DNA from 3 places in the Solibacillus sp. iso_87 genome. Region 3 is predicted to be linked to each of the others. Evidence: riboswitches for the same ligand, from Rfam matches in the RefSeq annotation. Region 3 holds a riboswitch; each other region holds the start of a gene.

The links. Region 3 has a riboswitch for cobalamin ahead of AC0VXV_RS08120 (glutaredoxin family protein). Riboswitches for the same ligand answer to the same signal wherever they lie in the genome.
Region 1: another riboswitch for cobalamin. It lies ahead of cobT (nicotinate-nucleotide--dimethylbenzimidazole phosphoribosyltransferase); the one in region 3 lies ahead of AC0VXV_RS08120 (glutaredoxin family protein).
Region 2: another riboswitch for cobalamin. It lies ahead of AC0VXV_RS06170 (hypothetical protein); the one in region 3 lies ahead of AC0VXV_RS08120 (glutaredoxin family protein).

What each region holds. Positions count from the first base shown of each region.
Region 1 covers NZ_CM149656.1:3,101,798-3,112,531, forward strand. The annotation lists gene AC0VXV_RS15890 (MFS transporter) at 1-1, opposite strand, end outside; gene AC0VXV_RS15895 (3-oxoacid CoA-transferase subunit B) at 1-642, opposite strand, end outside; gene AC0VXV_RS15900 (CoA transferase subunit A) at 629-1,318, opposite strand; gene AC0VXV_RS15905 (TetR/AcrR family transcriptional regulator) at 1,406-2,002, shown strand; gene AC0VXV_RS15910 (hypothetical protein) at 2,109-2,951, opposite strand; gene AC0VXV_RS15915 (choice-of-anchor I family protein) at 3,133-5,196, opposite strand; gene AC0VXV_RS15920 (YunC family protein) at 5,606-5,908, shown strand; gene AC0VXV_RS15925 (hypothetical protein) at 5,997-6,308, opposite strand; gene cobT (nicotinate-nucleotide--dimethylbenzimidazole phosphoribosyltransferase) at 6,879-7,937, opposite strand; cobalamin riboswitch at 8,030-8,207, opposite strand; gene AC0VXV_RS15935 (MBL fold metallo-hydrolase) at 8,257-9,180, opposite strand; gene AC0VXV_RS15940 (4-aminobutyrate aminotransferase) at 9,207-9,545, opposite strand; gene AC0VXV_RS15945 (hypothetical protein) at 9,571-9,870, opposite strand; gene AC0VXV_RS15950 (hypothetical protein) at 9,896-10,129, opposite strand; gene AC0VXV_RS15955 (histidine kinase N-terminal 7TM domain-containing diguanylate cyclase) at 10,277-10,734, opposite strand, start outside.
Region 2 covers NZ_CM149656.1:1,266,200-1,276,933, reverse strand. The annotation lists gene AC0VXV_RS06190 (histidine phosphatase family protein) at 1-114, opposite strand, end outside; gene cobS (adenosylcobinamide-GDP ribazoletransferase) at 87-860, opposite strand; gene AC0VXV_RS06180 (bifunctional adenosylcobinamide kinase/adenosylcobinamide-phosphate guanylyltransferase) at 873-1,415, opposite strand; gene AC0VXV_RS06175 (ABC transporter substrate-binding protein) at 1,486-2,427, opposite strand; gene AC0VXV_RS06170 (hypothetical protein) at 2,417-2,974, opposite strand; cobalamin riboswitch at 3,135-3,316, opposite strand; gene AC0VXV_RS06165 (Fur family transcriptional regulator) at 3,381-3,791, opposite strand; gene AC0VXV_RS06160 (metal ABC transporter permease) at 3,788-4,654, opposite strand; gene AC0VXV_RS06155 (metal ABC transporter ATP-binding protein) at 4,670-5,416, opposite strand; gene AC0VXV_RS06150 (isopropylmalate synthase) at 5,527-5,760, shown strand; gene AC0VXV_RS06145 (leucine-rich repeat protein) at 5,835-8,027, opposite strand; gene AC0VXV_RS06140 (pyroglutamyl-peptidase I) at 8,163-8,786, opposite strand; gene dacB (D-alanyl-D-alanine carboxypeptidase/D-alanyl-D-alanine endopeptidase) at 8,800-10,218, opposite strand; gene AC0VXV_RS06130 (deoxyribonuclease IV) at 10,345-10,734, opposite strand, start outside.
Region 3 covers NZ_CM149656.1:1,642,876-1,653,609, reverse strand. The annotation lists gene AC0VXV_RS08135 (alpha/beta hydrolase fold domain-containing protein) at 1-382, opposite strand, end outside; partial or broken gene AC0VXV_RS08130 (alpha/beta hydrolase) at 421-633, opposite strand; gene dut (dUTP diphosphatase) at 1,306-1,743, opposite strand; cobalamin riboswitch at 1,915-2,097, shown strand; gene AC0VXV_RS08120 (glutaredoxin family protein) at 2,254-2,478, shown strand; gene nrdI (class Ib ribonucleoside-diphosphate reductase assembly flavoprotein NrdI) at 2,475-2,843, shown strand; gene nrdE (class 1b ribonucleoside-diphosphate reductase subunit alpha) at 2,840-4,933, shown strand; partial or broken gene AC0VXV_RS08105 (ribonucleotide-diphosphate reductase subunit beta) at 4,921-5,502, shown strand; gene AC0VXV_RS08100 (ribonucleotide-diphosphate reductase subunit beta) at 5,793-6,176, shown strand; partial or broken gene AC0VXV_RS08095 (IS3 family transposase) at 6,233-6,439, opposite strand; gene AC0VXV_RS08090 (transposase) at 6,659-7,057, shown strand; gene AC0VXV_RS08085 (GIY-YIG nuclease family protein) at 7,091-8,431, opposite strand; gene AC0VXV_RS08080 (zinc-ribbon domain-containing protein) at 8,487-8,759, opposite strand; gene AC0VXV_RS08075 (NAD(P)-binding domain-containing protein) at 8,942-9,619, opposite strand; gene AC0VXV_RS08070 (histidine phosphatase family protein) at 9,836-10,399, opposite strand; gene AC0VXV_RS08065 (pyridoxal phosphate-dependent aminotransferase) at 10,383-10,734, opposite strand, start outside.

The DNA.
Region 1 (10,734 bases), 1.5 Mb from region 3:
TAGCTTTACCCCCATATCTAACTGAATTTTTAATCGGTCTTGCAATTGTTCAATCGTAAGGTCACCTAACAATTCCTTCACAATTACTTTTTCTTCTTCAAATTCAAATACCGCATATTCAGTTACAAGCATTTCTATCCTGCGTATACCGCTTCTCGGATAAGTTAAGCTTTCTACAATTTTTGGCTCGCCATCTTTTGTAAACAATGTTGCGGCTGCAATTACCTTTTTAGCCCCTACTACTAAGTCCATTGCTCCACCTACACCTAAAATCGGTTGCCCCGGTACAGACCAATTGGCAATTTCACCAAAACGGTTCACCTGTAAAATCCCTAATACAGCTACATCAATATGACCTCCTCGGATCATTGCAAAAGAATCGGCACTACTGAAAAATGATGCATCTTTTGTAATCGTAACGGGTTCTTTTCCTGCCGAAATTAAATCTGCATCAATCTGGCTTTCTGAAGGAGGTGGTCCCATTCCTAATAAGCCATTCTCTGATTGTAGATAGACATCTTTTCCTTCAATGTAAGAAGTCACTAATGTAGGGATTCCGATGCCCAAATTCACGATTTGACCATCCTGCAACTCCTGTGCAATGCGTTTAGCGATAACTGCCCGTGGATCAAATGCTGACATAGCGATATCCCTCTTTCACATAGTTAGACTGCACAATATAATCTACATAAACATGTGGTGTTACAATTGCCTCAGGATCTAACTCACCTACCTCTAAAATTTCATCAACCTCCACGATGACCGTTTCAGCCGCAGTTGCCATCATTGGATTAAAGTTTCTGGCAGTTGTATGATAAATTAAATTTCCTAGACGATCTGCTGCTTTCGCACGAATAATGGCTACATCACCCTTGATCGCTTTTTCAAAAATATACGTTTCTCCATCGATAACTCGCTCTTCTTTATTGATTGCCAACTCAGTGCCTACAGCCGTTTTCGTATAGAAGCCGCCAATTCCCGCGCCTCCGCAACGAATCGCTTCCGCTAATGTTCCCTGTGGCAAAAGTTCAATTTCTAACTTACCTTCCGACCAAGCAATAACTGCCTCTCTGTTCATTGTAAAAAATGAACCAATTGCTTTTTCAATTTTCCCTTGTAAAAACAGCTTGTGTAACCCAATCCCATGATCACCTAAATTATTACTAACTACATGTAATCCCTTCACATCGGTTTCAGCCATTTGATCGATAATCGTCAATGGTGCACCTGACAAGCCGAAGCCCCCTGCTAAAATAACCTGGTTGTCCTTGAATAACCCACTTAGTTCTGAAAGATTTTGGATGACTTTGTTTTTCAATTTTGACCCCCCTCATCTTATAAACTAGACTGCAGTCTAATTTTACAATAGAATAAAAGAGAAGTAAATGTATAAAGGGTGATTTTATTGATTAAAAGAGAAAATAAAATACATAAAACAGAAAGTAAAAGGGAGTTCATCATTAGAATTGCCATGCAATTATTTAAAGCAAAGGGGTACAAAAACGTAAGTGTCGATGAAATTGTACAAGCCTGCAATTCATCCAAAGGTTCGTTTTACCATCACTTTAAGTCAAAGGCCGAAATATTAAATGAGCACTTTGCATTAGCAGATAAGTATTATGCACAACTGTATAATGAATTACCAACACAATTGTCACCAAAAGGGCGATTACAGCTCTTTTTAGAAAACGTATTTATTTATTTAGAAGAAACATTTGGGCGCGAGTTTTTGTCGGTGGTTTACTCTACTTCTTTAGAGTCTGAAGCCCATTTATATTTCAGGAATCCAAACCGTAAATTATTTATGTTATTTGAAGCATTAATAGCCGAAGTTATTGAAGCCAGCACAACAAAACCTTCTTTATCAATTAAACAATTAAAACTTGCCTTCATTCAACTCTCGATGGGTGTCATTTATTATTGGTGTACTTTCCCGGAAGATCGATCTCTTCAGGAAAGTGGTGCAAGTGCACTAGAGCATTTTTTAAATGGCTTTTCATAAAGGTCTTCTTAAAAATAAATAAAGGACAATCCCAACACCTGGGATTGTCCTCTACATTTTAGTTCATTCTTTCACGAGAAAATTCATCATATAATTTCAGCCCGCGCTATTGCCTCAAATCTTGCCAGCTTTGCACATAGTGGATACCTACTCCGCTAAAATAACGGTTTTTAGCATAATGACCCGCCACTTGGTCGAGCACTTGGTTCATCTTGATTTCACCTTCAGCGGCAAATGTTATATAAGGCTCATCTGGAAACGGCATTGTTTCAACACCAACCACAACCGGTGTTTGATACTTCTTTGCATAATTCATTTCGTTTTTTGTAATGCTCTTTAATGCGGCAACTGTATTGCGGTAGGCCATGATGGAGACGCCATCCGTATTCGCAATAACCCACTCTGCCAAGTTGCCTTCACCGAGTTGGTTATAATATAGAACTTCATCATACCAGAACGGAACATCGACCTCTAATCTTAATCCTGAATACTGTATTTTATATCGTGCGTGTTGTATTAATTCTTGATACTGACTGACTGCCAGGTTTCGATTCTGTTCCCATAATACAGATAAATAAGGCTCTACATCTAAATGGACTGCCGTGAACCTCGATCCGGGATATTCCTGGTGGTATTGACTAATCCATGCCCATAATGCATCAAAGTTTACGGTATTCCAATTTGGACCGCCATCCAACGCCTGTACTTCAATATTTGCTTCCCGCATCTTGTTAATAAAGACTGCGTACAAATCATTCGGTAATGCTGGATCAATCTGCAAATAAACGTTCGTTACTTCTTTTTCTATTAAAAACTGGATTGTTTGCTCATCTGTAATCGTATGGGTGTGCCAAAGCCAGGTTGATTTTGTATTATTTTGCTGTGCTTGTGCATCATTCATTATAAAAATGACTCCTAACATCATAAAAGCAGCGAATAGTTTTTTCATTTACATTCCCCATGTTCATTCGTAGTTGTTATTTTAGTATAAATCATTGCACCCTTCAGGAGGAAGTATATTACAAAAATTCTGTGAACTGGGGCTTACGATGAAAAAAGGAATGGTGTTTTAAACACTCACAAATAAGCTCGCTGCGTGTTAGGAGCAGCGAGCATTATTTATCGGTATGTTATTTCACCAATATATTCAAAATAACAGCCGCCTGCGCCCGTGTTAACGATTGCTTCGGATTGAACTCATTATCAATTCCTGTCATAATGCTCGCCGCTTTCAGTGAGGCAACGGCTTCCTTTGCATGCGCGGATATTTTTGCATCATCCGTATAGGCAGATGCTTCGGCAGCTGTAATTTGGCCATTCGCCTTCAATACATTGTAAACCGCAACGGCAAATTCTTCACGCGTAATCGGTTTTTCTGCACCAAATACTTTGTTGTTTACTGGGCTGATGAACTCATTTGCCACTGCCCATGAAACAGCTACTTGTGTGGCAGGTGCTTTCACGTCATTGAAATTCGTAACATCACTTGCCGGTGTGCCCGATAATCGGTGCAGTACCAATGCTGCATGTGAACGGTTAAATGGCTTGTTCGGTGCGAACGTTGTCTCATTTACACCATTGAATAATCCAAGTTTCGTCACGTTATCGATTGCCTCTTTATCTGGATGGTTCTTGATGTCCTTAAATACGGAAGGTTCTTCTGTTACATTCAACACTGTCACCGTACCACTCACTTCATGACCGACAACTAGCTGTTGTTTGTCCTCCTTTGTAATGACAGCCATCCCTTCTGGAGAGACATCACCTGCGATTTCATCCGAGAATTCACGTAAATTTAAATAGTCTTCAAACTTTGCGCTTGCCGGGTTTGTGATATTATACATCATGACACCGCCTATGCGCTCCAGCCCAATGTAGGCAAAGATTTCATCACCTATTTTGCCGACTTTCACATCTTCTGGCTCAGGTCCTTTTTTGCCGCTGCGATTATCAAGTTTTACGTTCGTATTACTTGCGTTGAAATGTTCGGGATGGTGCTGGGCTGTAATTTTTTCGAAATCACTGCCGCTATCGAACACGACATCCATCGTCTCTACATCAAAAATCGCAAACGAACGTGCACCGAAAATATAATCCTGTCCATCGACAAAGCCGTCATATCCGGATGTGTCATACGTCACAATTTCCTCTTCTGTTTCAATTTCATTCAGATGGAAGTTTTCGCTGTCTTCATCGCCCCATTCCCGTCCATCGCCTTCATTTGCCGTGATGAGATAATCTTTGCCATTAATCGAGACGGTCGCCATTCCATCCGGCATATAGATTCCGAAATAGTTTTCATTTTTAATATCAATTTTGCCGTCTTTCAATAAATCGATTTCATTGCCAGGCTTGCTGTGGTCTTTGAAGCCAAGACCTTTTACAGACACCACTTCATTTGATGTTAAATCAATAGTGGCAACGGCATTGTTTTCCTGTAACGCTACATATGCTTTTGTGCTCGCTTCATTAACTGCTATGTATTCTGGCTCTAAATCATCAGAAGGGTTCGTATTTTTCTTTAATATTACATTGTCTGCCACGAGCTCCGCGCGCTTTTCAGGTGTATCGAATGCATCGAAGAAAAGCGTCTCTTCTGTTAGAACGTCATAGCCGTTTGCTGTATCAATAACAGAAATGCTGCCTTTCGGGTCCACAATATCCTTGCCATAACCTTCACGCGGTTCGCCTTCATTTGCCGTTAAAAGCTTCTTCCCGTCTGTTGTGAATGTAATGTTATCTGGTTGACTGCCTACTTTTGTAGCGCCAAGAAGCTTGCCTTCACCAGTGAGTACTACGGCATAACCGGCAGTATTGTAGCCTTTTGCCTGTACAGACACCGCAATCACATTTTCTTTCGGATGTACCGTAATACTTGTTAAGTCCCCGTATTCAAAAATTTGGTCAAATGAGGCAATCGTTTTCGCGATATCAATCGAAAGGAAAGGCTTTAAATTCATTGCTCCGTCTTTTGTATAGTTGAGTGAGATTGCTTCGATTTTTTTCGTTTCGCCATTTACGACATATGTTGCATGTGAGTGCGGGTTATACGCAACGATTTCCGTTGTACCGCCATCTTCATTTTGAACACCTGAATCATAGCGGGCATCCAGACTTAACGCTGCTTCTGCGACAATGGCAGGTGTAGTGACCGCCGCTCCAATAAGTGCAGCAGCTAATAATTTCCTAGACATAGACAACATTCCACCTTTACATTTTTTCTAAGTGTAAAGGTGGAATGTTAAGGTTATATAAAGGATTTGTTAGAGTTTGTAAGTATTGCTGTGCCGGGTGAAATGAAAGACCGGGGAAAGTAGAACGGATTGGGGCGAAAGTAGAACTCTGTGCCTTGATTGTAGAACGAAAGCTGGGGAAAGTGGAACAACTTAGCTCAAAAGAGGAATGGTTCGGGAATATTAGAAAGTTCCGGCTTGAAAGTAGAACAGTTCGGCCAGAAAGTAGAACTTGGCACCTTGAATGTAGAACGAAAGCTGGGTAAAGTGGAAAAAGCTGCTCTTTTGAAATACCCTACATAAATTTCCCCGAAAACAAGTACCATTTTTCAATTGTTTCATATGATTTATATGAAAGGGGGAGAAGGTTATCGTCTATACGGAAACGATTGATCTTCAAGGTCATTTATTTACTGCTGTAACGGTTCAATTACCTAAAACAACATTGCTGACGATTTCGAATGAGCATGGGTACATTATGTGTGGTGCACTCGATGTCGGACTGTTAAATGAAAAGTTGGCCGATCGTAAAATCATTGCTGGGCGTGCAGTTGGTGTTCGAACGATCGATGACTTACTTAAAGCTCCACTGGAATCCGTCACATACGAAGCGAGAGCGTGCGGTATCGAAGAAGGTATGATTGGTGAAGACGCGTTATTAAAAATGATTTAGCCAAATATTTGAGCTTTCAGGTAATGAGCTCCATGCAAAAAACCGCTCTTTCAATTTCTTGAAAAAGCGGTCTATACTTTTATTGTAATTAAATTGCTTTATTATAATAAGAAGCTTTTGATCCTTTACTTCTTTTTACGGCTAGAAGCTCTTCCAATTTCTGAATATATTCACGATCTGCTGATATTCTTGTAAGGCTTGTTAATAAATATGGTCTTAACCCGGAATTAATTTTTTGGCATCGCGCAAGATTGATCAAATACTTGGCCATCTTAAATGACTTTAAGTGCGTATGTCCATTTTTAAATTCCTTCTTCGTATTGACGACCATATACTCCTGCTTTCGCCCTTTATAAAAAGGAATAATAATAAACTCATCTTTTTTAAAAATTTGATTCATATTATCTTCATCCTTTTCTCGAATATATTCAAAAACGACCTTTCACATACGGAGAAATAGTGATCACCCCGTTTCCTTTAATGCCCCTCCCGCCTCTCCTCTTTATTGGTCTTACGTTTCCATACCCTATTTACCGCTTACTTTATTCCATGTTCGAATAAAAAAGCACTTTTTTATCTATTATTAACAGTTCGGGTATGTTTTTACATTTAGTTAATATAGGATATTACAGAGGGAATGCATTTGACAGGACAATTGCTTGAACTTCACCGAATTTTCTGTAAAATTAAATCAAGTTCTGTCCATTACCTGTAATGTTTTGGTCGCACACTACATTTACAAGGATTGGGTAGAGCTTTCTTTATCGTCTCTGCTTGGCTGCATAAACGATAAAGTTCCGCTTATTGGTATTTTACTGGTAAAATAAATGGAATAGACTGAAAAACCGTACTTATTTTCCGGGCACACTTTATTCATTGAAAAAAAGGCTACATGAAAAGTAATTGTTTCTTTTAATGTAGCCAGTTTAGTAAATTTTATTTTATGAATTTTTTTTCTTGAAACTCTTTTCTACTTGGCTACTAAGAGCGCTGCCGCTTCTTCCAGCGTGACCATATTCGTAATCATCGAACAAGCCGCATCAAGAATCGGGAACGCTAATGCAGCACCCGATCCTTCCCCAAGTCGCATATTCATATGCAACATCGGTTCAAGTCCTAAAAGCGCTGCCGCAATTTTTGCACCTGGCTCTTCCGATAAATGCGATGGAATCAAATACGCTTTCACATTCGGATTCAATTTATAAGCGATTAATGCTGAAACGGTTGAAATATACCCATCAACTACGACCGGTACACGATTCGCCGCTGCTGCAAGGAAGATTCCCGCCATCCCGCAAATTTCCAGTCCGCCTACTTTTGCCACAACATCAATCGGATCATCCGCGTCCGGCTTATTTAATGCAATCGCTTTTCGAATAATTTCGGCTTTATATTCGATACCGCCAGCTCCAACTCCAGCTCCGAAGCCCGTTACTTCCAGCGGATCACAGCCATGAAGTACTGAAAGAACCGCTGCACTCGGCGTCGTATTCCCGATACCCATTTCTCCGGTACCGATAAGATTGATACCGTTTTGAATGGCTTCAACAGCGACTTCAATCCCTACTTCAATCGCCTGAATCGCTTCTTCTCGTGTCATGGCAGAACCTTTCGCCATATTGTCTGTCCCGTATTTCACCTTTTTAATGATTACTCCCGCATCTTGAGGTAAATCTTCCTTTACTCCGATATCTACCGGGATGACTTTTGCATTCGTTGTTTTCGCAATCGTACACATCCCTGTCGTCCCTTTTGGAAAGGAAAGTGTTTGGAAAACCGTTGTACTTTGCGGGTTCGGCGTTACCCCTTCTTCATACACACCGTGGTCTGCGGCCATAACGATCATCGCTTTGTTATCAATTTTCGGTGCAAGCTCGCCGGTAATTGTAGCGATTTGCATAGCTAAAGATTCAAGCTTCCCTAAACTTTGAGGCGGTTTTGCTAATGAGTCTATGTACTGTCGTGCTTTGTCTTCCATTTGTCGGTCGATTTCCTGAATTTGTTCAATCGTTTGCTGTAATAATTCCATATTCGTTTCCCCCATTAAAATGAATTTTGACAATAAAAATAGCCTGCAGTTTATTCGATAACAAATAAACTACAGACATATCCAGTGTCTATAAACAGTAAGCGTATTAGGCAGGTCTCCTGGCTCAGATTCTCGATTCCATAACCCCTTCCCAGATTTACATCCAGTGGGTTTTGCTACGAAACTCCTCTATACATTGTTGGGATTACGCTAAAGCTTTTCACTTTATTCCCTATTCTCCCTTAAAGGGCACCTAATGCTTGATGAATTTATCATTACTTTACTTTGAACCTGTTTTTTCGTCAAGAGGTGTATGCATTCAGCTTTGATACGTTTCCCCAATCGCCAATGTTTTCAGCTCCGCATTTTCCAACTCCGCCTGCTGCCAGTGGAAATGCAGCCGGTCAATCGCTTCTTTCGGTGTATCATCGGCCAGCATATACGCACCGTAATGCATCGGGATGAACACTTGTGCCCCGACATCACAGAACGCCTGGATCGCTTCTTCGGGTGTCACGTGGGAGGCATGCATAAACCATTCCGGCTCGTATGCACCAATCGGCATTAATGCTGTATGAATGTTAAAGCGTTCGCCGATTTCTTTGAAGCCTCTGAAATATCCGCTATCTCCAGCATAATAAATACTTTGCTCATCCGATACCGTTTGCAATACGAAGCCGCCCCAATGCGATGTATTCGTGTCCCACGGCATGCGTCTTGTCCAATGCTTCGCGGGAACGAAATGAATTTCGAGCGCCCCTGCTTCATACTTGTCATACCATGATAGCTCGATAAAGTTGTGCAGCTTATGACGCTTCATTAAATAACCGAGCCCTTCCGGAATAAGAAATAATATATCCGAGTTTCGTTTTTTCAATGCCTTTAACGTCGGTACGTGCAGGTGATCGTAATGCGCATGCGAGATAAGTACAATATCAATATCCGGCAGCTCATCTAACCGCAATCCCGGCTTCGTTAACCGTTTCGCCACACCCATCCAATTTGCCCAAACCGGATCCGTTAATATATTGAGCCCTTCTTTTTGAATCAAAAATGTCGAGTGACCAATCCACGTAACAGACTGCTCTGAACGGTTACTTTGTAAAAACGCATTCTGCTTTTCTTCACACTGCGGTACTTCGTAATCGACAACTTTCTTTTGCTTTGATCGCTGCCACTTCAGAACATCTTTAAATGTCCCGAGTCGATCATCTTCGTCTAAATTTGAAAAGCGTTCTCTCATCGCAGCACTCTCCTACCTCTAAAAGCTTAATTATATAAATTCCTACTATGATCAACCTGCTTTGGTTTCATTACTATCCTTGCAAAAAAGTAAACAAAAAGACTCAATAAAGCCCCGCGTGTAGTAAAGTTTTCTGATATCTGGATAGATGAAGTGATACCGCTCACGATATTCAATATGTAAAATACAAGGAATCCAAATAACGCAACTGTCATCACTTTATTTTTTCTAGACAATTGTTTTCGATACAGCGGGCTGCCAATGCAATTTCCGCTATACTTTGTCTCTTTAATTTGTTTAATTAAAGCATAAATTAAACAAGCAATTATAATTCCAACTACTGCAAACCCGATTATATCATCCATTTTCATTTTCCCCGTTTCGCTGTTCTCAAGAATAAATTCCCTTAATTTTTTTCGGCAAGACTTTATTTAGAATGATGCCTGCTAACGCCAATCCAATCAAAATCAATCCAATTTCTAATAGGTTATTTAGCCATGTGATTTCAATCATATCCGTTATATTGGAACCACCTATAATGATGAAAACGGCCCCAGCCCATGCCAATAAAAAACCTGCAGCAAATTGTAGCCATTCTTTTTTCGAAAGCTGTTTAAAAACCGCCCTATGCTTATAAAATTTCCTACTCGCAAAAATTAACAAAAACCCTGTTAAAATAAATCCGATCATCACAATCCCCCTTCTTGAAAATTGTTTATGTATGATGGTCCAACGCATCTGTTCCTTTAAAATGTTTGATTGTCGCCCATAACGAGACGATAAACAAAAACGAAAACAGGATAAAGGAAATCCCTGCTAACCATTTAGCAATGACTGATGACGGATTAATAAGTAGCTGGATATTTTTAAACAAGAAACCCGCGCACATAATTTGAGCTAAAATTAAGCTAATACATATAGAAATTGCTTTTGAATTTCCTTGTGCCATAACTGCACTCCTATTTAGTTATTATTTTACTATGCTAACATATTCTACTAACACTAGGTAGTATGGAATTCAGCTCATAAAACTCACAACACCCCTTCAACAAATAAAAAAACCAGCATGAATTTCTCCATGCTGGTATCCCTCAAATCAACTAAGTACACTATCACTTGCCGCATACACTTTCACGCGGTTGCGTCCTTCTTCCTTCGCCGTATATAAAGCGGTATCTGCTTTATGTAATAGCTGATACAGTGTTTCTTCTGTCCAGTCCACTACTTCCGCGACACCAATACTTAACGTAGCTGAAAGATTCCCTGCTTCCGTCATGAGCGGAGCCTGCTCAACGGCAGTTCGGAGTTGGTTGGCTAATATTTCACCTTCTCCTTCATTGAACCCTTTCAGCGCAATGACGAATTCCTCTCCGCCGTAACGCGCGAAGAAATGGCCATCCAGCAATTTTGTTTGACAAGCATTTACGACGTGCACGAGCAACTGGTCGCCAATATGATGCCCGTACGTATCATTCACCCGTTTAAAATGATCGATATCCATTAATAGGACCGTGAATGGCATACTTGTTTCCTTAGCTGCCACAAAATCCTGCT
Region 2 (10,734 bases), 380 kb from region 3:
CTCTGCTTCCACTTTTTTAAGTATCGGCTCATCTGTCCAGCCAATATATTTACGCTCCACATTTGCTATCGTTTTTTCGTGCCTTATTAAATGCACAGTAATATCGTTAGCCATAGCACAACCTCCAACCCTTCACCGAGTGCACCGAGTAAATCACCTGTTACACCGCCAAAATGTTTCTTTGACCAATTCCGGTAAATAATTACGGTAATCAGCATCACGACTACTAAAATAAACAAGCTGGAAACGCCAATATAAAACCAGCATACAAATGCCAGGATACTTTGCACGCCGATTAGAACAGCAAGCTTATTTTGAAGGACGATCCCTTTAAAATAGGCAGCAAGTCCCTTTTCCTTTGCAGGCTGCATCGTCACAAAATATAGCAGCATCCCCATTCTCGCTATAAAGGGAATGAAGATTAAAAACGGCACAATCGCCAATTGACCATGCAATAGCATTTCATAAATAACGCCGATTTTTAATACGAGTAAACAAAAAACACTAATAACCCCAAAAGCGCCTGTTCGCGGATCATCCAATACCTCTAGCCGTTTCTCCTTTTTTCCATAAGAAAAGAACGCATCGCTCATATCGATCCATCCGTCTAAATGCAGACCCCCTGTCAGGATGATCAACCCGATAACAATCAAAATCGCCAATAGCAGATCTGAAATCTCACTATAGCGAGATAGTATAAATACGCCACTACTAATTATGGCTCCAATCAGCAATCCGACAATTGGCAAAAATCCATACATCCATGTAACAGACTTGGCATTCATATCCAATTGTTTTTTAATCGGCACTGCCGAAAAAAACTGCCCAGCTAATAAAAAACCGCTCCAACTATTTTTCAACTTGTTTCCTCCTTATTTCCACTGCTGTACAAGCTGAAATTGTACTTCATATGTTTCATCACTGTTTTGGACAATCCATTGATGAAGCTCTCCCAACAATTTACGATATAAATTTACTTCCTCATATTGTGAAGGTAGTTCATCCAGCACTTCATTAGATACAACTATTATTGTAGCACCTTGCTTCCGCCAAGTTAGCAATTGCTTTTGCATCGATTTGATGCAATTATCAATATATTCTCTATTTTCATTTTTTTGTTCATATGTATACAGTACATTCGAAAGCCATGTTGTCACACATTCAAAAAGCACAACTGCCTCGTTAGAAAGTTGTCCGATTGCTACAGGAACTTCAACTTGCATTTCCACTGTGTTCCAGTTGGCATTCTGATTTTCACGGTCCTGCTGATGGCGGATAATCCGTTTTTTCATTTCATCATCAAAAGATACTCCTGTCGCGATATAGTAGAGCGTCTTTGTCTCACCTAATTGCCTTGCGTATTTCTCTGCAAAAGCACTTTTCCCGCTACGTACACCACCCGTTATAAAGATCAATCGTCTCCCTCCTCATCCTTACATGTAAAAAGAACATGCCTAAACTAAGGCATGTCCTTCTATTCTATACTTATTTAAACAGTTCCGGGTATATTGATTGTGCCATAATTTCTACCGCTTCACCAATACGTGGTCCAGGACGTGACATAATGTCCCCATCCACTAAATAAACTGCCTGGTCTGTGACTGCCTGTATTTTATCCCAGCCTGTACGTCCAAGAATTTCCTCAACTGCATTTTCCATATACGTTGCAGGTGTAATAATAATTTCAGGGTTACGAGTAATAACATCTTCTTCTGTCACACTGATCCAGCTCGTCTGATCAGCAAATATATTTTCAACATTTGCGTGATCCATTATTTCCTGCTGGAACGTACTGCTTCCGGTAGTCCAAAGATCCGGAGCTGGCGACACTTCATAATAGGCTTTTTTCTTCGTATCGACATTCGCTGTTTTTTCCTGTACTGTTTCGATTTGCGCCTTAATGTCGGCTACAACTTTCTCCCCTCTATCTTCGACACCCATTACTTCAGATAGCTGGATAATATCCGAGTAAACATCATCAAATGTCGCCGCAGAGGCAATTACAAATACTTTTAAACCCGCATCTTCCAATTGGGTAATTTGTGTTTCCTCTCCGATTGTGTAAGCAATCACGACATCCGGATCTAATTCAACAATTCGTTCTGCATTAATGACTGTAGAAGTCGAAACACGTTCAATTTCTTGTGCGGCTTCCGGATATGTATCAAATTCTGTTGCACCGATAATTTGTTCTCCGACGCCCAGTTCAAACAAAATTTCTGTATTGCTTGGCTGTAGGGAAATAATCGTTTCCGGTACTTCATCGAATGTCACTTCAACACCACGGTCATCTACAACTGTATAGGAAGCGCCATCATTTTTGGATGCATTATTAATGTCCTTTTCTGTTTTTTCCTCATCTGATCCACATGCTGCCAGTAATAATGTTGCCGCTAAAGCAACGACCCATTTGTTATTAAATTTCATTTGTTGTAACTCCTTTTTTCTTTTTCGTTGGATAGGATTTTGAGATAAATGGAATTTCCTCCTGTTGATGCTGCTGATTCATATAGACCGCCATGACAAAAAATACATTGGCCAGCAGTCCGAGAAAATCAAACAGAATTTCATCCACTTCTCTTTCTTCGCTTACTTTATGTAATGCTCTGTAAGACTTTTTCGCCTCACTCCGGCAAATATGCAGTCTCGCGGCACTTTCAATTCCTTGGGGCAGTACAAATTGCTGAATCGTTTCCCCGACTTCATCTACATAAAAATCGTATCGATCGCTTAGCCATTGTATATCCTCTGATGTAATGGCCAATTTACCGCGGACCGAACCATTGGCATGATAGGCTAACGGTTGAATCTTCCTTAGATCTTCCAAGACGACTTGACCGGATGCATCATTAACTAACGTTGGAAAGATTGTACCGATTCGCGTCGTCAAAGAATCGGTGCGGATTTCATAATCGACGCAGCTAGATTTTTCCCGCATAAACGGATAACAGGAAAAACGGATATCCTTTTTCATAAAATTCTCCTCACTTCAAGTAGTACCACACCGAAATTAACGAGTGAACGAAAAAAAGCCACCCAAGAAAATGGATGGCTTCAAAAATCAATAAAAGAGTGTAAAACAATGCTCATTCGATCAGTGACTGCCGTACATTCTCTTTAATTCCGAAGAGGGATGTTACGATAAGAAAAAGATCGGTCTCCTGGCTCTGCGTCTCACTTTACTCATAAGTACCTTCCCGCTATATTAGCAGTGGTATCACACTTATTTTCGTCAACGCTTACAGTTACGGATATAGCTTCGGATTTGCACCGAATTCCCATTTATGCATAATGCATCTTTTTCCTGCAAATTTATTCAATTTGTCTTAATCACTTTAGCATATAAAAAAAATTATGCAATAAATATTTTTTACAGCTACCTACAGACATTCCGGACATTTCCCGTAAATCTCAAATTTATGAGCCTCAACAGCATAACCCGGCAGTTTTTCACCGAGCATTTCCATCGGGCAAACAGACAGCTCCTTTACATTCCCGCAATCACGGCAAATAAAGTGGTGGTGATGGTGATCCGACTCACAATGCATACGGAAATTACGCTCACCGTTTAATTCTGTTTCTTCTAAAATATCAAGCTCCACAAAAGTGGCCAAGTTACGGTAAATTGTATCGAAACTCATCCCAGGGAAATCTTTTTTCAATACTGATAACAAATCACGGGCAGTCAAATATTTGTCTGTAGCTGCAAACATACCCAAAATCAACTCTCGTTTATCCGTCTTTTTATAGCCATTATCCTTTAATATTTCCCACGCGCGCGCTGCATTCACAGTACTTCTTCCCCTTCCGTTTTAATCGTGAATTTCAAAACAAGTTTTTTTAATAAAATTACTAATAGTAAGATCAAAATCGATGTGACAACAATTGTTCCACCCGGTGCCAAGTTCAGATAAAATGCAGAAACAAGTCCGATTACTACTGCCAGCTCTCCAAATACAATCGCTAAAATGATCGCTTCTTTAAAGCCGCGAGCCAACCGCATCGCTGCAGCTACCGGTAATGTCATTAAGCTTGAAACAAGCAGAATTCCGACAATACGCATACTTGCTGCGATTACGAGTGCGACAACAATCATAAAGATTAAATGAATCCATTTCGCGGGTAAACCGCTCGCTTTCGCATATTCCTCATCGAACGACAATACAAAAAGCTCTTTAAAAAACAGAATTAAAAATAAAACAACGACGACTGCAATTGCCAGTACAACATATAAATCCTGACGAGACACAGCAGATACAGAGCCGAATAAATAACTCATTAAATCCGCATTAAATCCGCTTGCAAGTGAAATAAAAATGGCACTCACACCGATACCGCCAGACATTATAATCGGAATCGCAAGTTCTTCATAATGTTTATACAGTCTGCGTAATCGTTCGATTAAAATCGAACCACTTACAGATGCGACAATCCCTAGATAAATCGGGTTCAGCAATGCCAGCGCTGCAAACGATTGGCTCAAATACAAGCTTCCCGCAATCCCCGCCAGTGTAACATGCGACAGTGCATCTGCAATAAGCGATAAACGTCTTACTACGATAAATACACCAAGCAATGGTGCTATTACTCCAATAATAAGCCCTGAGAAAAAGGCATTCTGTAAAAATTCATAGTTTAATATAGCTTCTATCATAACGGCCTGCTCCTCTTAATGAATCTTTCGAACAGAGTGGCCGTTCCAGCTAGCAATCTGTTCTTCCGAAATCGTATCAAAATCATTTTTGTATCCGTGGAAATGGATCGACTGGTTTAAGCATGCGACATGACTGACTCGATCCGAAACCGTGTCCACATCATGTGTAACTAAAATCATTGTCATATTGTGATGCTTATTCAAATGTGCGAGCATATCATAGAATGCCTGCACATTTTCACGGTCAATTCCGACTGTCGGTTCATCCAAAATAAGAAGCTTCGGATCGGACACTAATGCACGTGCGATGAATACACGCTGCTGTTGCCCTCCGGAAAGCTGACCAATATTCCGTTTTAGAAATTTCTCCATGCCGACATCTTTTAAAGCACCTTTTACTAGAAAATCCGCATCTTTTGGATAGCGTTTAAAGAGCCCGACCTTTTGCGATAAACCGCTTTTCACGACTTCTTCGACCGTTGCAGGAAACCCCGAGTTAAAGGCATTGGATTTTTGCGAAACATAGCCAATCCATTCGCGGTGTTTAAAATGGTTTGCTTGTTCGCCAAATAATTTAATTTCCCCTGACATGGGCTTTAACAGTCCTAAAATTAATTTCAAAAGTGTCGATTTTCCGGAACCGTTTTGACCGATTAACGCCAAAAAGTCGCCTTCATTGACACGTAGCGAAATATTTTTCAATGCTTGTGTGTATTCATATTGAAAGGAAACATCCTTCAATTCAATCAATGGTTTTTTCATTTCGTTCGCTTCTTTCTAATTCAAAATCATTACGATTTACATCAAGTTAGTATAATGCAGTTTTATGTTCATGTAAAGGGATTAAACTTGAAAGGATGAAGACAATTCAAATGCTACAATGGCTTGATAACTTAAAAGGAATGAATGACAGGCAACTGCAGGATTTCGCCAAACAGCAGGGACTTGAGTTGAGCATTGAGGAAGTTCAGAAGCTGCAGAAGATTCTGAAGCATGCCAATATCAGCTGGGCTCTTACCGGCGTTCCAAAAGAGGTTTTACAAAAAATCCATAAGCTGCTTGGGGATAGACGCTATAAAAAATTGATGAAGCTAGTCGGTTTATAATTTAGAAGAGTTTGCCGTTCAATTATCTATATCTAAAACAAAAATCAGCCATAATACGGCTGATTTTTTTCTTACTATTTTTCCATTACTTTCAATGCCTTATCCAGCATCCCTACAAATTGACTGCGTGTAACAGCACCGTTCGGATTAAACTGACCGTTACTTCCCCCCACAATATTAAGATCTGCAAGTGCGGCAATATAGTCATGCGCCCAGTAAGTACGTGGAACGTCAGGGAATGTTTTTTGCCCGCCTGGCGTAAAGTTGGATGCTAGCACTAAAATTTTTGCCATTTGGCCGCGTGTCAGGGTATCATTTGGTCGAAATAAACCGTCTGATCCATGAATGACCCCCGCTTGCTGCAATTTGGAAATAGCCGTATGGTTTGGATGATTCGAAGTTACATCTTTAAACTCAACAGGTGCTAGTGCTGATTTTAATTCATACACCTTCACTAAAATACTTGCGACATGTTTGCGTTGCATCAGATCATTCGGACGGAATGTACCGTCGGGATAACCGGATATAATTCCCTTTGCCACAAAATCGGCAATTGTATCTTTTGCCCAGTGAGTTTCTGTATCTGGAAACGAACGATTGGATGGAACTGGTTGATCCGTTACAGGATGTTCGCCCGTTGGCTCCTCTTTAATCGGTTCACCAGTTTCACCTTCATAAACAACCGGTTCTTGTCCCTTCCATGTTACATATAACGTTGCAGGATTGGAAATGACCGTATCCCAATTTGACCAATCTTCTTTAAAGTTTTTATCCAAGTACAATTTATCCAGCTTTTCCATCACATTATAGTAAGTAGTATCAAAACCTCTTCTTGAGGCCGTATACGATGAAATTTTCGTCGAAGATCCTTGCAATATAACCGCCTGAAGTGGATTATCTGCAATTACATTGAATGGCAGATTTTTAACTTCACCCGGCACTTTTAAGACGGTCAGCTTATTTTGTATAAATGCACCATCGCCAATTGTCTGCAGGTGAGTTGACAGAGAGACATCTTCCAATACATTATACGTAAATGCAAAATCCCCAATTGATTTGACAGTAGATGGCAACATTAATTTTCGTAATTTATTATGAGCAAAAGCCTCGGCTCCAATTGAATTCAACTGTTTCGGTAATATTAGACTAGAAATTTCATTACCACTAAAAGCCCCTGCTGAAATATTTTTTACATTGCTGCCAATCGTTACGTCCGTTAACCTATTGTATTCAAATGCATACTTTCCAATTGATGTAACCGTAGACGGTATAGTAACAGCCACCAGTCTATTCCACTGAAAAGCTCCGTCTCCAATACTTTTCAAATTTGCCGGCAGTTTTAAATTATTGCCCTTATTCGTAATGTAGTTACCCTTAAATGCATAATTTCCAATTACTTCTAAATCGCGCGGTAATGAAAAATCACGATTAATATTATTATAATAGACGCCTGACAGCGCATAGTCTCCAATTACACGGATCGTTTCAGGAAGTATTACTTCTTTAATGAAAGGTTTTGAATAGTCTATATCATGTCCGAGTAAGCTACTATGATAAGCAAATGCATAATCTCCAATTTCTGTCACGGGTAATCCGTTTATTTGATTTGGAACAGTTATTTTTGTTTGGGCTTTTTTTAATGTATGCCCTGTAATTCGAATTTCTGTTTTGCCGTTATGCGAAAATTTTTCGTAAAGAAAGTTCCCGGATTTTTTACTTTCAGATTTTTTAAATGATGGCGGCAATGAATACGTTTTGATTCTGTTACCGCTAACAATATCCCCGCCTATTTTTTTCACAGACGCCGGGATAGTAATAGTCGTCAGGCTATTACCAGAAAAAGCCATTTGCCCAATCTCTTCCAGTCCATCCGGAAGAGAAATCTTTTCGATCAAGTGATTGGCAAGTGCTTCTTTGCCTATTCTTTTAAGCGTTTTCGGTAATTCAATTTCAGTAATAAAGAGATCCTTATAGCCCGGTATATCCCATTCAGAATATGTCCCATCAGAAGCATAATCCGAGCGATCCATATACAATGCACGATCGACTAACTCAACAACGGGCAACCCTTCAATCTTTTCCGGAACAACAATGCGGTTTTTATGTGTCGTCAATCCTGTAATATGTACCTCTTGTTTACCATTTTCAAGTGTAACAATTTTATATGTTACATCCCCAAAAGATTTCTGTTCTGCTGCTTGAACCGGATTTTTTAATATCATTACGACAAACAATATGATCAGTAATGTAAATATTGTCTTTTTCAACGTTAATCGCTCCTTTTCATTTGTTTAGCAACGTACTGACGGAAAAATTAAGAAAAAGTTTCAAAAAATATAAAAAGAAAAGCAATATATAATTGCTTTTCTTGATAACCGGATATTTGATTTAATTTATAATACTTACCGTGCCAGCACTACGTTTTCAGCACATACTTCAAGTGCCAGTTCAATGGCAGCTGTCAAATCACGCATTGACCAGCCGGGAATTCGACCGTGCTCAATCGCCAGCTCGAATGATGCAGGGATGTGGATAAATCCTGTAGCTCGAATCTTTTCATTCTTTGCAGCATAGTACAAGCCTTCATACATAATATTATTGCATAAATACGTTCCTGCTGAATTCGATATTGCTGTCGGATAACCTGCAGAATTTAAGCGGTTGACAATTTTGCGGATCGGCAATGTCGACAAATACGCAACATGCCCGTCTTCTTTAATCGGTGCATCTTCAAATGCATTTCCCGCATTGTCCTTTTCCCCATCTTTTACATTCAATGCAACTCGTTCCGGAGATATTTTCGTGAGCCCTGCTGCTAATCCTAATGAAACGATAATCGTCGGCTTTACTTCTTCGACCAGTGCCATAAACTGTTCCGGTGCTTTTGCAAAGTCCACAGATAATACATGGCCAACAATTTCAAACTGACCGATAGATTTTCCGTTTAGTGCCTGCACGACTTCCATTGTAGGGTTGATCGGATTTGATAAAAATGGTTCAAATCCTGTTAATAGTAATTTCTCCATCTGTTTTGCTCCTCTATAAGTTTTTTACAAGTGCTGCCATTGTACGGTCAATATATACAGTGCCACTCGATTTGTTTTCCAGTAAAATTGAGAAAATATATTGTTTGCCGCTTTGGCCTTTCATATATCCTGATAAAGTATATACATTCGGGATATAGCCCGTTTTCGCATAAATTCTATTTTGTAACGCACTGCTTGTTAAACGACTTTTTAATGTTCCGCCTACCATGCGCTCTTTATTGCCGGCGACTGGCAATGAATCAAAAAATGTATCGAAATACGGTTCTTTTTGAACTTTGTAAAGTAGCTGTGAAAGACCGTTCGATGTTACACGGTTTGAATTGGACAGTCCTGAGCCATCTGCAAAACGCCAGTTGTTCACAGGAATATTCAATGATGCACTGTATTTCTTCAGTAACGTGATACCTTTATTTGTACTGCCTTCCCCTAGCTGCTGCTTGCCCATTGCTTTTACAAGAATATCGGCAATACTGTTATTGCTCAGCTTCATAAATGCCGGGAAAATGGCTGCTAACGTACGTGATTCATTTGTATAGAGCAACGTAGCCTTTTTCGGAACTTTCCCTAATTCCACTTTCGAACTCTTCACAAATTTTAAACCTGTCCCTTGCAGCGTCTGTTTAATTGCCTGCATTGTATTTTTCGACGGGTCCTGCAATGTTACCCATTCCTTCTTGCTGTTCCCTTGTGGAAGATTCCCTGAAATAATGATGCGGTTCGTGTTGTAGGCACGCTTGATTGCTATCGTATTTCGGCTTCCTTTACTCACTGTTTTCGCCTGATTTGAAATGACCATACCGCTTAAATTGGGCTCAATCGAATAGCTCGGTTTGGCCCCGACTTTACCAGGCTTTGCAGTAATGATAACTGAACTAGCATCAAAGTCATTGTTTTGTGACATTGTGATTGCAGAAGTACGTGCTCCGAAGTAATACGTCTCATCCGATTTCAAGACACCCGGTGGTAATGTACTGCCGGAAAATGCGGTATCATCACCAATCAAGTGACCATTGATTGTACGTATGCCATTGCGCTTCAATACTTTGGCAAACTCCAAAAAATCATCTTTTTTTAGTGTCGGATCGCCACTGCCCTTTATGTACACATTTCCATTTAACGTATCGTTGACAATAATGCCGTCAATATATAGATTCGTTTTAAAACGATAGTCCTCACCTAAAATCGACAATGCGGTAGCACCTGACACTAATTTCATATTCGAAGCCGGTCGCATCAGCTTGTCCCCGTTTTGCGAATAAACGATTTTCCCGCTCTCCGCATCACGTATCGTCACCGCTGCATTACTTTTCCCTAAATGCGTTGTAACCGCACCATTGACCGATGCGAAACTTTGAATAGGCAATGAAAAGAATAGCGCAAATAAAATGACGAGCTGAAATATTTTTTTCATCAATTGGTTCCTCCTTTTGAATATTGCTAATTTACTGTTAACTTATTATAACAAATTATGTCATAAAAAACGCAAAAAAACATACTTTGCATCAAATTTGTGCCAAGTATGTTTTTCTTATTCTTATTATTCGCGCATTGCATCAATTAATGCTGGTTGGAATTCACTATTGCGAAGCATCGCAATTTCGTGTGAATACGGCGCTTTTTTGTTTTTAGCATCCGGACCGACAAATGGTGTTTCCAATATTTTCGGTAAATGCATTAACTGTGGATGATGGACAATATAGTGCATCGCATCAAAACCGATTTCACCAAAACCGATATTTTCATGACGGTCTTTTGCGGCGCCGCACACATTTTTCGAATCATTAATATGCAGTACTTTTAAACGGTCCAATCCGATAATTTTGTCGAATTCATTTAACACACCGTCAAAGTCACCCGCAACATCGTAGCCCGCATCATGAATATGGCAAGTGTCCATACAAATCGACAGGCGCTCATTGTTTGTCAC
Region 3 (10,734 bases):
GGTTCATTTTTGGGTATTCATAGTAATGGATTGCTACACCCTGTTCTTTTGCTTTATCGAGAAGCATACTTGCATCGACTAGCAGCAGTTCACCTGTCCCGATAAAAGCGGTAATTTGTCCGATGTCTTTCAGTTCTCCATGCACAGGACTTATTTTGTAGTCGGTTAACTCCAATCCGTCCGCCCATAACCTGCCAAGTTCCTGTGCGCCTATCACTCCTAGCATCGGGTCAAGTTTTTCAAGTTCTCTGTAGCGCGGATCTTCACCCCGTACATCGAGCCATGCGGAATGTAGAACAATATGCTGCGGCTGTTTTTTGGAACATCTTTTAACATCCTGCGCCAGCGCCAATGACAAGCCTCCACCAGCAGAATCCCCCATAAAAAAAAAGGAGCATCATATTTTAAAACGAGATAATCATATAAATCGTGAATGGCATTAAAGCATTCTTTATGTGTATGTTTTGGTAGCTTCGGATAAATCGGCACAATAATCGTGAAATTTGACTCCTGTGCAAGCTTCACTAAATAACGCCAATGAAAAATCAGTGGATCATTAATATACGCACCGCCGTGGAAATAGTAGATGACCTTTTCCGGTGTTTGCTGTTCATTGATTGTATAATAGTGCATGCTATTCAGTTCGTCTTTTTGTATTTGGTGCTGCTCTCTAAATTTAGCATCCAGTTCATATGGTTTCTCGTTATGTTTCATTGCAATATAATCATCTAGCAGTCGTAAATCCATAAATTTCTTCTTTGTTCCGCGAAGTATTAAAAACTTCTCAAACAATACACTTTGCACGCTTCGCATACAATGCCTCCCTTTTTTCACATCCAACTTGTTCGATTTCCCATTGTTATCAATTCGACTAAAATAAATTGATCCCCTTTTAAATGGAAAAACGTTTCCACTTATTCATATGTACGCTTAGTAACTATTAGAAAACCTCAAGATAATTTCTACTTACTACTATTTTGATAAAACAAAAATGCAATAATTCTGAAACTTTTTTCCAACCTATTTTCTATGTATTACAGGAAAAAAACGAAAGTGGATAAAAGGATTTAAATTTGCCTATCATGCCCTTTCATACCGCCGTAAATTTTTACGTACGATTTATTCCATACCGATATGAATTCTTCCGTTAGCAATCATTTATTATTTTGAAGGGTTTTCCGCTAACTTTATATTTGTTACGCTATTGCTCGTGATCGTATTTGTTTTTCAAACGTCATATAATTACATAAAATGGGAAAAGGAAGATTAAAAAGCCTGAGTTCATTCGAAACCAGGCTTTTTTCATTATTTCACTCCGCTCGAACCAAAGCCCTTATCACCGCGCTCCGTATCCGACAGTTCGTTTGTTTCTTCAATGAACACTTGCGGGACATATTGGACGACTAGCTGAGCGATACGCATTTGCTTTTCAATCGTAAACGGTTCTTTCCCGTGATTGATTAAAATCACACCGATTTCACCGCGGTAGCCTGCATCAATCGTACCTGGACTATTTAACACCGTAATCCCGTGTTTCAATGCCAATCCACTTCGGGGACGTACTTGCGCTTCGGTTCCTTCCTGCAGTTCAATCTGAATGCCAGTTTTAATTAATCCGTATTCACCAGGCAGTAAAACTTTCTCTTCAACCGCACTTAAATCCATCCCTGCATCCCCTTCTCGCGCTTGTTTCGGCAATACAGCATCCGGGTGGGCTTTCTTAATTTTCAATTGAATTGACATATTCAACCAACTTTCTCATTTATAAAATCTATTTACATGCAGTTATAACAAAACCATATTTTTTCTTTATTTTCAATAGGGAGTTTTCTAGAATTCTTATTGGATTTATGTTATCTTTCTTTAGGCTCTTTACTTTTATGTTGTTAAAGCTTATACTCAATTCAACTATATATTGTGTTTTTTTATCACGGTACTACTAAATGTAGTTTAAAAGGGAAGTTTGGTGTGAATCCAACGCTGTCCCCGTAACTGTAAATGCTGACTGAAGACGAATAGACCACTGTGCAATGCATGGGAAGGTATGTCTGACGGATGAGGCAAAGCCAGGAGACCTGCCGCGTTAAAACTACGTACATTTCTTCGGGGAATAGGAAATGGAGGCGCTCTTTAACTCGTTTCCATTTCAAGCTATCCTGTTTTCCGGGATAGCTTTTTTATTTGTCACAAATCTCGCCCGCATACATGTACGACACGATTACTAGTAATATTTATATAGCGAGGGATTCTATTATGAAACTTTATACGAAAACAATTTGCCCAAAATGCCTATGGGTAAAATCAGAACTTGATGCGGCCAACTTGGAAGTAGAGGTCATTAATATTGACCAGGACGAAACAGCTAAACAAAAAGTAATCGATGCAGGTTTTCTATCTGTGCCGTTATTTGAAATAAACGGTGAGTTTATTGCAGAGCCGACATCTATTATCGATCGCATTTCTGAAATGACTGCATGATCATTTATGCTTCACGAACTGGTAATGTACGATACATCGTGCAAAAACTCGGCTTACCCGCAAAGGAACTGGCCGAAGTGATGAAAATCGATGAACCGTATCTTTTATTTACGTATACGGATGGATTAGGCTCTGTCCCCCCTATCGTCGACCAGTTCATGACTGCGCACTTTGATTTATGCAAAGGAATCATCGTAAGCGGAAACCGGAATTTCGGTCATGGTTTTTTCGGCCGTGCTGGTGACCTTTTAGCTGCACAATACGGAATTCCGTTAATTGAAAAAGTGGAAATGCGAGGAACTCCGGCTAATTACGAGTCGATTACAGATTACTACTACTCCATTTGGAAAGAGGCATCGATATGAAACAGTATTTAAAATTAAATAACGATATTTTAAACCGTTACCGTGCAACCGGTGAACTGGATTTGGCGAAAGACAAAGAAGCAACACGCCGCTATTTTCTGGAAGACGTCAATGTCCGTTTACGCTACTTTATTGATATAGAGGAAAAAGTGCGCTATTTAGTTGATGAAGGCTATTACGAAAAAGAGTTTTTTAATTTGTACACAATGGACTTTATTAAACGTATGTACAAAAAAGCCTATTCCTACAAGTTCCGGTTCCCTTCATTCATGAGTGCTTCGAAGTTTTACGAAAGCTATGCGATGAAAAGCCGAGATGGAAAAGAGATTCTTGAAAAGTACGAGGATCGAATTGTCATCATCGCCCTTTATTTAGCACAAGGTGATGAAACGTTGGCGGAAAAGGCCATTGAAGCGGTCATGACTGCCTACCAGCCGGCAACACCTACTGCTTTAAACAGCGGGAAAAAAGCGCGTGGTGAGCTTGTCTCATGCTTTAAATTGACGATGGACGATACGATGAATTCGATCGCGGAAAACATCGGTTATTGTCTGGAACTTTCCCGTTTAGGCGGCGGTGTCGGGGTAAACTTGACCGATCTTCGTCCTTTAGGTGATCCGATTAAAGGGATATTAAACCGTGCGAGCGGGGTTATGCCCGTTGCGAAACTGCTGGAAAATTCATTCTCGTATTCGAATCAGCTTGGTCAACGAAATGGTTCAGGAGTCGTCTACCTGAATGTTTTCCACGGTGATATTGAGGCGTTCATCTCTTCCAAGAAACCAAATGCCGACGACAAAATCCGTTTAGCTACACTATCTACAGGGATTATTCTTCCAGATATTTTCTTTGAATTAATGCGCCGAGATAAAGATATCGTCCTGTTCAGTTCTTATGATATTTATAAAGAATACGGGAAACGCATGTCAGAAATTTCGATTACAGAAATGTACTACGAGTTATTGGATAATCCGAACATCCGTAAACTGAAACGATTAAATGCCCGTAAATTGTATACGGAAATTAAAAAAGCGCAGTTTGAATCAGGCTACCCGTTTGAAATATTCGATGATAATGTTAATAACGAGCATCCATTAAAAGAAATCGGGCGTGTGAAGATGTCGAATCTATGCACTGAAATTCTCCAATACCAGCAAACAAGTGTTGTTACCGACCAAAACGAGCCTAATGTATATGGCCTTGATGTTTCTTGCAATTTAGGATCGATTGACATTCACGAAGCGACGAAAGTTCAGGATTTCGGACAGCTTGTCGATACAGCAATACGTCTATTGACGAATGTTTCTACGATGACCGATATCGTCAACGTCCCTTCTGTGTCCAAAGCCAACAAAGTGATGCACTCTGTCGGTTTGGGCGTTATGAACTTGCATGGTCACCTTGTACAAAGTGGAATACGTTATGGTTCCAAAGATTCGATTGAATTTATTGATGCATTTATGGAAGCACTGAACTATTACTCATTAAAAGCATCAATGGAAATTGCTAAGCAAAAGAACGAAACGTTTTATCGGTTTGAGGAAAGTGATTATGCGAGTGGTGTTTACTTTGAAGCTTATATAAATAAAGAAGAAAAAGAACTTACACCTGAAGTGATTAAAGCACTTGGGGGTACACCGATTATTACTCGAAATATGTGGCAGCAGTTGAAGGCTGACGTATTGGAGCATGGACTATTCCACTCATATAGACTTGCAATCGCTCCTACTGGCAGTATTTCCTACATCCGCAGCTGTACCGCTTCCATCGCCCCTGTAACAGAACGCGTGGAAGTTCGTGACTATGCGGACAGCCGTACAATTTATCCGATGCCGTTTTTAACAAATGATAACCAGGAACTTTATACCGAAGCCTATGAAGTAAACCCGTATGAGCTGATCGACCTTTACGCAGCCGCGCAAAAGCATGTCGACCAGGGGATTTCCATGACACTATACGTAACCGATCAGTGGAACACAGAACAATTGGCAAAAGCTTATATATATGCGTGGACGAAAGGCATTAAAACCGTTTATTACGTACGCCAACGATTACTAACAATTGAGGAGTGTGTCGCATGTCAGATTTAACGTATAAAGCGGTCAACTGGAATACCCCGACGAGTGAGCTGGCTCGTATTTTTTGGGACCAGCAATGGAAACAAATATGGTTCCCCGAAGAAATTGCAGTCAGTAAAGACATCAAACAATGGAAGGAATTCGAACATCAGGACACATACAAAAAAGTGTTCGGCGGCCTGACATTGCTTGATACGGTACAAACGAACATCGGCATGAATGAAATTGCCAAGTATACACCCGATTTCCAGGAGAAAGCGGTGTTAACCGTATTCGGATCGTTTGAAGCAATCCATGCAAAGTCTTATTCATATATTTTTACAACACTATGTACAAACACTGAAATCGACGAAGTTTTCGAATGGGTCCAAAAAAATGAGTTTCTACAATATAAAGCAAACCGCATTGGCGAAGTATACACCGCTATAAAAGAAGATGACCCGGAAAGCTTATGGAAAGCAATGTTCGCTTCAGTTATGCTGGAAAGCTTTTTATTCTATTCCGGCTTCTTCTACCCGCTTTATTTAGGAGGACAAGGTGTTTTAAGAAATAGTGCGGAAGTGATTAGTTTAATTTTGCGTTAAATCGTGGCGCAAGTAAAACTCTTTGAATTCAGGGAACATCCTAACGTTAAGTCGAGGACAATCCTGAGCCAAGATTGATAGTTAAAAGGTAAAAATATATCAATAAGGTGCAACGATCATCGAAAGCACATGGTTTTACATGGAAGCGAGTAGAGTAGGGTACAAGTCAATAATGGTATCCGAAGCGGAGAGATATAGCAAAAGCTATATATGATATGATCTGATCTTATAAGAAATTATAAGCTGCATATAGCAGAAGTAAGAATGACGAACTTACTTGAAACAAAATGGACGAATCAATCCACGGAGTAGCAGTCGGCTTTTTCGCCCAGAACATTTTCAAAACGTTCCCAGCAGAAAAACAGCAGGAGCTAACTTTGTGGGGCTATGAATATTTACTCGATTTATATCAAAATGAAATGAAGTATACCGATGATTTATACGCAGAAACGGGACTTTCCCCTGAAGTGAAAAAATATGTGCGCTATAATGCAAATAAAGCGCTCATGAATTTGGGGCTCGATACGATGTTCCCTGACGAGGAAGTCAACCCGATTGTCATGAACGGAATTTCCAATACAGGATCCACTTATGATTTCTTCAGTCAAAAAGGAGCAACTTATGCGGTTGCTAAAGTGGCCCCGATTACTGATGATACATTTAAATTTTAAAATTTAAACGCTATGGTTTTGAAGTGACCCCTAAAAGTTAGACACGGTAATTTAACCTAGGCAGCTTGGGTGAACTGAGTTCGGTATTGCACCGGACTCAGTTTTAATTTTGCCTTGATTCGTTTCGTATTGTAATATTCTATGTATTTTTCTAGTTCTATTTTAAAATGCTCGATACTCTCGAATTCCTTTAAGTAAAGGAATTCAGATTTTAGTATCCCAAAGAAATTCTCCATCACTGCGTTATCATGACAATTTCCTTTGTTTCATATTGTTTGACCCATTTTAAAATGGCTTGATAATTCGTTCCCATTGACATGACAATTTGATAAGAACTTTCTTTACCATCTAAGTAACGTAACGCCGCTTGTAATTTTCTCCCGCAGTAAATTTTGCCATAGAAAAACTGCACCTCCAATTGTTAGATGTGGTGCTGCACCCCAAAAGTTAGAGTAAAAAACTAACTTTCGGGGTGTTTTCCTATGGCAAAATATAGCGATGAATTTAAGTTAAAGGTTGTGAAAGAGTATTTAACAGGAAAAATAGGTCTTAAACGATTAGCTAAAAAATATTCCATTCCATCTAATACAGCGATTAGAACATGGGTAGTTGCCTACAAAGCATATGGGGATAATGGTATTAAACGTAAAAGAAGTAAGGAAGTCTATTCTGTTCAATTTAAAGTAGATGTATTACACTTTATGAAACAAACAGGTGCTTCCTATCAAGAGACAGCGATTCAATTTAAGATGAACAATCCACGTATAATCGCTAAATGGAACCAAAAATTTCTGAAAGAAGGGATAGAGGGCCTGCAAGAAAAAGCAAAGGGGCGCCCATCAATCCATTTTGCTTATAAATGCGCCCTAAGCAATTTGTAATTCCATAATCTCTTTTAAAATCAGAAATCTAATTCAGACATTTCCGATATATTTATAAGTAGGATACGCTTCGCTAACTAATCTTCTCACTAGTATATTTTTATCTATACTTAATATTGTTGAAGCAAAATTAACACTCTGATATTCAATACCGTCAATAATTACCTTTCTTGCCTTTTTAGATAATGGATTTTCTCCAACTTCAATGAACTTATAATTCGAAAAGGACTCACTCTTAACTCTTTCTGATATAGTTCTATTCGAGATACCTAGCTGACGACTCGCTTCCATTATTGAAGTGTATTCAATCCCATCAACGCAAATTCGTTTACTCTTCCTCGAATTATGTGAAAACTCCCTTTTAGGAGTTTTCTTTATCTGAACCTCTGTATAATTAGGGTATGCCTTATCTTTTAGCCTTTTAGCAATAACTTTACGATTTATACGTAGCTGCCGTTCAGCTTCCATTATTGAATGATAAAACACATCATCTATAATTATACCTTTGCTTTTTCCATTGTTCTTCCTCATTGTATTACGAGTCGATTCTGAAATTCCTTTTCCCTTCATTCTCTTTCCATTTTCAACTAATTTCTTTTTTACTTCTCGCTGATGAGCCACTTTTATCTTATCATCTATACACTCACGTTCAGAAAAGTGTTTCTCCCACCAATTATTATATAACTTCCGATTACGTATTCGACTTGCTGTGCCAGAAGGCAGTGTATGGATTTCTTCAATTTCAGCATTAGTTTTGCCCTCTAACATTTCTTCTACTATCATTAAAAACTCTTCTTCTGTGACATTACCTAACAACTCAGCAACATCATTTGATTTGGTAGGGATGTAATTTTCCACTAGAGCCCATAAAGTTTTAAATCTATGTTTATGACGAATAAGTGAAACATATCTATCATGCAAATCATATAATTCTCCGATAAATTTATTGCTCTTTCCAATGACAAACAAATCTACTAATTCAAAAAATTGTTCATTAGTTAGTTTTGCCATTGGATTTTTCTCCCCTGTAATTCGTTGAGACATTTCTCTCTTTCGTTCTTCGGTAATAATTAAACCATGTCCACCTTCTCCACCTAAGGTTAGATTATAACCATTTTTATAAGAATCATATTTTTGAATAAAGCTGCGTTCTTCTACTGAGAGACCTTCCTTTGAAATATTCTCATATGTAGCGATGATATATGTCTGAATATCCCCATACTTATCGAATGCCTTTTGTAGATAACGATTATAATGCTCTCCTTTTAATAATAAATTAATATGATCTTTAATTCTTTTCTCTTTTTCAATTAAATGGTCTTTTCCAATATAATATTTCCCATTAATCACCAAAGCATATATTCCTTTTTTCATTTTCTTTCCCTCGCTTTTTTCTTTCTCTTGAAATTGGGAGATTACTTACATTGGTTTAACAACCTTTGACTTTGGAACCTAAGAAAGTTAAGATCTTTTCTCTATTTGCTTTTTTATCAGAACAATATGGACACCCCTTCGATACACTTTTATTTTTAATGGATTTTTCGTAAGAGTGATTTTCTGGACAAATCCACCATACCTTTAAATTACTGCCTTTAGAAACTTCAGTAGGAGAGATAATGGTTGCATTTTTAGAAAAATCCCATACAACAAGGAGTGCTGGAAATAACTTAGCAATAGATTTCTCCTCAGTAACTGTTCTCAAAAATCATTCACCAACCTTTATTCATATTTTTTATATCAAGAGATTCTCACCTAAATTGTAAATTAATATGATTGAAAATTCTATTAATTAATATGCGGGCCCCTATTACTGATGATACGTTTAAATTCTAAAAGAAACGCTATACCAAATTCTGGTATAGCGTTTCTTCCTATTTAATATGTTCATTTTAGCCATTCTTTAAATATCGGGTCATGTGTTGAAACTATCGGCTGGTAAGTCGCCCCTTCATGTAAATATTGAAAAGCTGCATTCACTGCTTGCATTGCGTCATGTGTTGCCCCGTGTATAAGCTTCAATTTCCCTTGCTCATAGCGGGCATCCCCTGCTACAAAATATCCGCGACAATTCGTTAACCCATTATCTCTTTGCGCTATACGTCCTTTGAATTCAATGGTATGTTTTTTTGAACCAATATGGCAAAAAACAGCCTCATATGCCTGATCATTAAAATCCGAGAATTCATAAATCGGAATGTTATTGTTGGCAAGCCCGTCCATTAAAATAGGCTGTAAATTCAGCTCTTGGCTGGTATATAATGTAACCGCATTTCCATAACCTATTAACTGAATTGCCCAATCTGCTGCCATCGGTGTATGTCCGATTACTGCAATTGGACCATCATATTGTTGGAAAGCTGGCGGGTCATACTGTATTTTTTCCGAGATGTGTTGTTCGATTCTTTTTACCTCACTAAATCCATTGCCGGTTGCCGCAATGATAGTTTTAGCTAGTATAGTTTGCTTTGTTGTCGTTACATAAAACAACTCGACAATATTTTCAATTTCCTCAACAATTTCTTTAAGTAACACATTAGCTTTACTTACTTTTAACTGTTCGATCAGCGCTTGTTTATATTCACGCGCTAAAACACCAAATTGACCAGGAATATCGTATATTTCATAGTTTAAATATAGATTAAGTCGCCCTCAAGGTTCATGATTACCTTCAATTAATATAGTGTTCATCTTTCTAGATGCACTATAAAATGCACTGAACATCCCGGCAGGACCACCACCCATTACACAAACATCGTAAATCATTGATTTCCCCCATTTTTACTTTACAAAAATATCTTTATGTAATTGTTCATTATTCCCTTCTATCGAAAAACAAGCAGCACCATTCAACATATAACTCCATAGCTTTTGGTAAGGCTGTTTATGGAGCGCAGAAATCAAACAGGCAATGGCAACACCATGAGAAACGACAGTGATTCTCTCATACGGTAACTGTAAAATATACTCGTGAAATGCGATCATTCGGTTCGTTACGACTTCAAAGGATTCCTGTGTCGTATTCATAAATAGATGCGGTGTATTCAAATAGCAACAATACTGTTCATCCAGTTGAAGGTCCTTAATGTAGCTGCCTTGCCAATGCCCTAAGTTGATTTCACGCAATCTATCGTCTTTATGAATGGTATGGTCAGGAAACATGAGGCGGGCTGTTTGCACTGCACGCTTCAGGTCACTGGAGAATACGATTTCGGGATTCCAGTTAACGGACATTGCCTGTTCAATTCCTTTTGACGTTAATTCCGAATCAAGCCATCCTTGCAGCCGCCCTTCTTTATTCCAGACAGTTTCTCCATGACGGTAGTAGTTAATGATTTTTAACATATTTCGTTATTTCATCCTTGCAAATTGCCCAGATTTCTTCACTTTTGACAGCGATTCGAAACCAGGCGCCGTCCAGACCGGCATAGTTTTTTGTATGGCGTAATACGATACCTTGCTCTAATAAATATGTAAAAAAATCATCGGGAGTATATTGTTTTGGTAATTGGAACAGCAAAAAATTTGCTGCACTGTTTGATACTTTACAACCGATTGATTTTAAGTCCACCATCATCTGAGTCCGTAATTTACTGCTCTTATCACGAGATTTCATTACAAAATGCTTGTCCTGTAGACAGAGACTGCCGATTTCATTTGCGATCGCACTCACATTCCAA